DNA from 2 places in the Streptomyces sp. C11-1 genome. Region 1 is predicted to be linked to the other one. Evidence: riboswitches for the same ligand, from Rfam matches in the RefSeq annotation. Region 1 holds a riboswitch; the other holds the start of a gene.
What was found. A riboswitch is a leader RNA that binds a small molecule or an ion and turns the genes downstream of it on or off. The one in region 1 is predicted to bind cyclic di-AMP.
Positions count from the first base shown of each region.

Region 2: another riboswitch for cyclic di-AMP. It lies ahead of RI138_RS11815 (transglycosylase family protein); the one in region 1 lies ahead of RI138_RS29575 (M23 family metallopeptidase).

Region 1 covers NZ_CP134500.1:6,699,364-6,702,758, reverse strand. The annotation lists gene RI138_RS29580 (SGNH/GDSL hydrolase family protein) at 1-425, opposite strand, end outside; gene RI138_RS29575 (M23 family metallopeptidase) at 588-1,565, opposite strand; cyclic di-AMP (ydaO/yuaA leader) riboswitch at 1,569-1,729, opposite strand; gene RI138_RS29570 (tyrosine-protein phosphatase) at 2,174-2,986, shown strand; gene RI138_RS29565 (DUF6126 family protein) at 2,990-3,163, opposite strand; gene RI138_RS29560 (helix-turn-helix domain-containing protein) at 3,207-3,395, opposite strand, start outside.
Region 2 covers NZ_CP134500.1:2,692,769-2,696,163, forward strand. The annotation lists gene eno (phosphopyruvate hydratase) at 1-1,048, opposite strand, end outside; gene RI138_RS11815 (transglycosylase family protein) at 1,406-2,101, opposite strand; cyclic di-AMP (ydaO/yuaA leader) riboswitch at 2,107-2,261, opposite strand; gene RI138_RS11820 (transglycosylase family protein) at 2,552-3,395, opposite strand, start outside.

The DNA.
Region 1 (3,395 bases):
AAGCCGGTGGTGACCATGACCGTACCGACGGCGTTGCTCAGATCGGCGACCGCCCGCTCGAAGCGCTCGGCGAGGTCGTCGGGGTCGGCGCCGGGCCGGATGATGTCGTTGCCGCCCGCGCAGAAGCTGACCAGGTCGGGGGCCAGTTCCTTGGCGCGGGGGATCTGCTCCTCGACGATCTGGTCGAGGAGACGTCCGCGTACGGCGAGATTGGCGTAGCGGAAGTCCCCGTGCGGGGAGTCCTCCGGGCTGGTCGCCACGTCGGGGGCCGGGAGCCGGTCGGCGAGGAGCACCGCGAACCGGTCCGCCCAGCCGACGAAGGTCCCGTCGGGGCCGGGGTCCCCGACGCCCTCGGTGAAGCTGTCGCCAATCGCCGCGTACGACCCGATGATGTGCTGCTGGTTGTTTCTCGAATCGTCTGCCACAAGCACATATCCTGCACCGTTCAATGTGACCTACGCGACCGTAATATGGGGTTGACGGGTGGTGAGATAGACCACCCGGTCAGGTTTTGGTAAAGCTGGAATAAGTGGAGGGGCGGTGCGCCGCCGCGCACCGCCCCTCACTCACTTCTTGTCGCCCTCGGATCAGAGGGAGACGCCGTGCTGTCGCAGGTAGGCGATCGGGTCGACGTCGGAGCCGTAGCCCGGACCGGTGCGGACCTCGAAGTGGAGGTGCGGGCCGGTGGAGTTGCCGGTGGAGCCGGAGAGCCCGATCTGCTGGCCGCCGGTGACGGTCTGGCCGACGGAGACGCTCAGCGAGGACTGGTGGGCGTACTGGGAGTACATGCCGTCCTCGTGCTTGATGACGACCTCGTTGCCGTACGAACCGCTCCAGCCGGCCGAGACCACGGTGCCCGGGCCGATGGCGCGGATCGGGGTGCCGGAGGGGGCCTGGAAGTCCGAGCCGGTGTGGTAGCCGCTGGACCAGCTGGAGCCGGAAGCGCGGTACTGGGTGGTGACGTTGGCGTTGGCCAGCGGGGTCGTCCAGCCGGAGCCGGTCGCCTCGGAGGAGCCGGTCTGCGCGGAGCTTCCGGAGCCCTCGGAGTCGTCGGCGGAGATCGTGTCCGGCTTCGGGTCCTCCTTGGGGGCGGCCTTGGGGGCGGCCTGCTCGGCCTTCTTCGGGGCGGCCTGCGGAGCCGGTGCGGACTTCCCGGCCGTCGAAGGAGCGGCCGGGGCGGACGCCTTGGTGCCGAGGGTCAGCTTCATGCCGGGGAGGATCAGGCTGGGGTTCTCGCCGACGGTGGAGCGGTTGTCCTTGTACAGCTTCTGCCAGCCGCCCTTGAGCTGGTGCTCGGCGGCGATCTTCGACAGGTAGTCACCCCGGACCACGGAGTAGGTCTTCGGGGCGGCCTTCGACTCGACGGGGGCGGTCTGCGGCACGGTGTGCGCGGCGGCGACCGACGCGGCGGCGGGCTTGACGGCGGGAGCGGCCTGCTGCGCGGCGCCGGCTCCGGTGGCGCCGATGAGCGGGAGGGCGAGTGCGGCGCCGCCGGTTCCCGCTGCGAGCACGCCGCGGGAGATCGGGCCGGACTTCGGACGGCGGTGCTTACCCTTTGCGGGCATGGGGAATTTCCTCTCCGGCGCCTGCGAGGTGAGCTGTCGGGTTCGGGCTGGAGATGCCCGGTCGCACGGTGGCGACTTCACCCCGAGCCGGTCCGGATCACTCCGGGCCGGCGACTTACCTGGGTCCCCCGCTCCTGCCACACGTGAGTGGGTGGGTGCGAATTCCGGGCGGCGGCAGGATTAGGCGGTCCGTCCGGATTGACGGTGACCGTAAACGAGTCAGGACGAGCAGAACAAGCCATCGGTTGCGCGTGGGAATCATGGATTCGATCGCGGTCCGGATTTCCCGTCACACTCCGTGGATTACGGATCTTGGCTTTCCGTACGGGCAACGGGAATGGGCCGGGGAGCGATCACCACGGACCGTCACGGATATGATCCCGCTCACCCACGGAATCCCATCTCCCCCATTAGCGGGGCATGTTCTGCGAAATGCACCAATACGGACATGTCGCGGGCGGGACTCGTGATGCGGCGTCAGACACACCCCCGCGACACCCCGGCCGGAGCGGGCAACCGTGATGATTTTCCGTCGAATCGATGTCGTATCGTCACGGGAGCGCCCTCGCCGGCGAGCCGCGCCGGCGCCAGAGATTCCAGGAGCCCCCGTGACGCAGCAGGTGCCGCAGGTCCCGCCGGCAGAGACCGCCCTGACCGGAGTCCGCAACTTCCGCGATGTGGGCGGGCTCCCCACCACGGACGGGAGGCACACCGCCTTCGGCCGGCTCTACCGCAGCGGCCACCTGGCGCACGCCACCGCCGAGGACGCGGCCTTCCTCGGCGGGCTCGGGCTGCACACGGTCTTCGACTTCCGCAATTCCGCCGACCACCGGCTCGACGGGTACGACATCGAGCTGACCGGTGTCCGCAATGTCAGCATTCCTCTCTCGGACCCGGCCGACGGCGCCGAGTTCTGGCGCCTGGTCCGCGACGGGAACATCGAGCAGCTGCGCTCGATCCTCGCGGACGGCCAGGGCACCGAGCGCATGATCCGGATGTACCGGTCGACGATCAAGGACCGCACCGCCGAGCACAGCCGGGTCCTGCACGCACTGGCCGAGGACAGCGTCCCGGCGCTGATGCACTGTGCCGCGGGCAAGGACCGGGCCGGGCTCTCGATAGCGGTCTCTCTGCTGGCGGTCGGCGTCGAGCGCGAGGCGATCGAGACGGACTACCTCAAGTCCAACGATCCCCACCGCCGGTACAAGGTGCAGCGCGCCGACATGTCCGAGACCGGGATGTCCCCCGAGGTCATGGAGCTCCTCAACCCGCTCTTCGGGGCGCAGCGCGAATACCTGGCGGCGGCCTTCGCGACGATCGAGGAGATCTGGGGAACGACGGACCGCTACCTGACGGAGGGGCTGAAGGTCTCCCCCCAGACCCGGGAGCGCCTGCGCGAGCGGCTGCTCGACCAGGGCTGAGGGCTACTCCGCGCCCGCCACCACGAAGAGCACGTAGAGGAAGGCCGCGATCACATGGCCGACCACGAGGTAGGCGAAGAGCCGGATCACGAGGCCGCGCGGCATCCGGCGCTCCTGCGAGTCACCCTTCTTCGGGTGCCTCGGGCTCAGCGGGTCGTAATGCTCGGAATCGGACATGACGGTCCTCTCTGCCGGCCTCGCGGCCGGTGGAACGAAGGGGTCAGCGCACGTGGAGGGCGTTGCCGAGGCAGAGCTCGGCCGCGGGGCTCTGGAGCAGGGAGTGGACGAAGAGCAGTTCCGCGCCGCCGTGGTCCAGAGCCGCGATCCGGTGCGGGGTGAGCGAGTCGAAGTGGGCGCTGTCGCCGGGGTCGAGGTCGTGCACGGTGTCGCCGAGCCCGACCCGCAGCCG
Region 2 (3,395 bases), 4.0 Mb from region 1:
CGACGGCGTCCAGGGTCTCGGTCAGCGAACCGATCTGGTTGACCTTGACGAGCAGGGCGTTGGCGGAGCCCTCCTCGATGCCACGGGCCAGGCGCTCCGGGTTGGTGACGAAGAGGTCGTCGCCGACGATCTGGACCCTGGAGCCGATGCGGTCGGTGATGATCTTCCAGCCCGCCCAGTCGTCCTCGTACAGCGGGTCCTCGATGGAGACCAGCGGGTACGCGGAGACGAGCTCCTCGTAGTACTCGGTCATCTCGGCGGCCGAGCGGGACTTGCCCTCGAACTCGTAGACGCCGTCCTTGTAGAACTCGGAGGCGGCCACGTCGAGCGCGAGCGCCACGTCACGGCCCGGGACGTAGCCGGCCTCCTTGATGGCCTCGACGATGAGGTCCAGGGCGGCGCGGTTGGACTCCAGGTTCGGGGCGAAGCCGCCCTCGTCGCCGAGTCCGGTGGACAGGCCCTTGGTCTTGAGGACCTTCTTCAGCGTGTGGTAGATCTCCGCACCCCAGCGCAGGGCCTCGGAGAAGGACTCCGCGCCGATCGGGGCGATCATGAACTCCTGGATGTCCACGTTGGAGTCGGCGTGCGAGCCGCCGTTCAGGATGTTCATCATCGGAACGGGCAGCAGGTGCGCGTTCGGGCCGCCGAGGTAGCGGAAGAGCGGCAGGTCGGACGCCTCGGAGGCGGCGTGGGCGACGGCCAGCGAGACGCCGAGGATGGCGTTCGCGCCGAGCGAGGCCTTGTTCTCGGTGGCGTCCAGGTCGAACATCGCCTGGTCGATGAGGCGCTGCTCGGTGGCGTCGTACCCGACGAGCTCCGGGCCGATCTGCTCGATGACGGCGAGGACGGCCTTCTCGACACCCTTGCCCTGGTAGCGGTTGGGGTCACCGTCGCGAAGCTCGATGGCCTCGAACGCACCGGTGGAGGCGCCGGACGGAACGGCAGCACGACCCGTACTGCCGTCGTCGAGGCCAACCTCGACCTCGACCGTGGGGTTCCCCCGGGAGTCGAGGATTTCCCTGGCTACGACGACGTCGATGGACGGCACGAGGCATCTCCTTCTGGGATATGACACTGGTTGTGCAGGGTCACTGTGGCCTTGCGACACGAGCCTAACCGGCCCGGCCGCGTGAGCCGGCCGACCGCCCGCCTCCTGGGACGAAAAAGGACCCAAGGACCCGCATGACGGGACAAAACTCCAAAAATCTACTGAGCAGTAACAAGTACTGCCGGCAAGCTGCCGACAAGAGGTGAACGCATCCGGCCCCTGGCGCACGCCGCACCCGCGCCCCGCACGCCCAAAGACCCCGGCCCGGCGCGCACGGGGGTGAGCGCGCCGGGCCGGGGAGCCGTGCGAGGGAGGGGGCCGCCGGACATCCTCCCTCCGGGGAGGAGAGACGGCGTTCTACTTCAGGTGGAGCTGCTGACCCGGGAAGATCAGGTCCGCGTCCTCGACGATGTCGTCGTTGAGCTTGAAGAGCTTGCTCCAGCCGCCCTTGACGTCTTCCTTCTCGGCGATGCTGCTCAGCGTGTCGCCGGGCTTGACCTCGTACTCGCCATCACCCTTCTTGACCTTCTCGCCGGTCGGGGTGGTGACGGTCTCCTTGCTCTCGGCCTTCTTCTCGGCCTGCGGAGCGGTGCGCTGCTCGCTGCGCGTGGTGGGCTGCTCGGCCTGGCGCTCGGGCTGCGCCTGGCCGGAGCCGGTGTTCACACCCGGGTCCACACCGTCGTTGGTGAGACCGCCCGCACCGGCGCAGGCCCAGGCGCCCGGGCCCTGCATGTCGAGGAGCTTCTCGGCGGTGGCGATCTGCTGGCCCTTGGTGGCCAGGTCGGCGCGCGGGGCGTACTGCGTACCTCCGGCGGCGGCCCAGCTGGACTGCGAGAACTGGAGCCCGCCGTAGTAGCCGTTGCCGGTGTTGATGGACCAGTTGCCGCCGGACTCGCACCGGGCGACGGCGTCCCAGGTCTCGACGGAGGCCGCGGAAGCGCTGGTCGCACCCATCAGCGGGACGGCGACGGCGGCACCGGCGACACCCGCGAGGGTGGCGAGACGGACGGCCTTGGACGGGCGGCGGTGCTTGCCCTTGCTGTTCAGCAGCATGGAACGAATCTCCTCACCGACGCCTACGAGGTGAGCTGTCGGGTTCGGGCTGATGAGTTGCCCGGTCGCGCGGCTCGCACGACTTCACCCCAAGCCGGTCCCGTACGGATCCGGCGGCCTACCTTGGTTCCCCCGCTCCTGCCTACGGCGCTTACGCGTCTGTTCCCCTCGACCGACGGCAGGATTCGGCGTGACGGTCGACGGGGCCCGCGGTGCGAGCGGTTCCGACCGTAAACACAGGCAACCCCGACATTCAAAGATGGACATAGGGGGCAATAAGCCCGAACTCGCCAGGAGCGGCAGACCGTTTCCGCAGGTCGGAGGCGATGCGTGCGGACGAGCCGGGCGAGCTGGGTCAGTTGAAGCAAAGAGACCCATGTCTCACTTACACAAAAGTGGACATAGGCCTCTGAACTGCCCGGGATTTCGGGGCGTTTTCCCGAATTTGAATCAGTTGGCGGCGGGCTCCCCCGCGGCCTCGGAAGCACCCTGCCCCAGCCCCACGTCCAGGCTCTGACCGGGGAGGATCAGGTCCGGGTCGGAGCCCAGGAGGTCCTTGTTGGCCTCGTACAGACCGGTCCAGCCCTGGGGAAGTTTCTGTGCGTCAGCAATCGCCCAGAGGTTGTCCCCGGGCTGCACGACGTAGTCACCGGCGGCCGCGCCGCCGTCCCGCACGTCGCCCTCGCCCCGCGAAGCGTGCCGGCCGGACTCACGGGGGCCGCCCCCGCCCGCGGCGTCGGCCTCCTCGGGCGCGGGGGCGCCCCGGTGCTTGCCGCCGGCCTCGCGCTCGTCGCCCGTCGAGGCGTCGGGGGCGGTGGAGGGCTCCGAGGCGTCGGGCACCTCGGACGCCGGCGGGGCGGAAGGGGTCGTCGAGGGGGCGGGGTCACCGCTCTCCTCCCCCGCACCGCCGTCGCCGTCACCCTTGGCGGCGTCGCCCGCACCGGCGGACGCATCAGGCGTATCGCCCTTACTTCCCTTATTGCCCTTGTCGTCCTTGTCGTCCCCGTCGCCCCTGCCGCTTCCATCAGCCTGGTCGACCGTGTTCGATTCACCCGTCTCGCCGGATGCGTCCGTCCCGTCGGTCGGGGCTGACGTCGGCTCACCCGAGGGCGCGGTGCCCGGGTCGACTCCCGGCAGGCTGCCGTCCACCGCGAGGCCAGAGATCACCGCGCAGCTCGGCCAGGCCTTCGCCCCCTGGTCGTCCAGGACCTTCTCGGCGACGGCGATCTGCTGCGAGCGACTGGCGAGGTCGGCCCGGGGCGCGTACGTGGTGCCGCCGTACGCCGACCAGGTC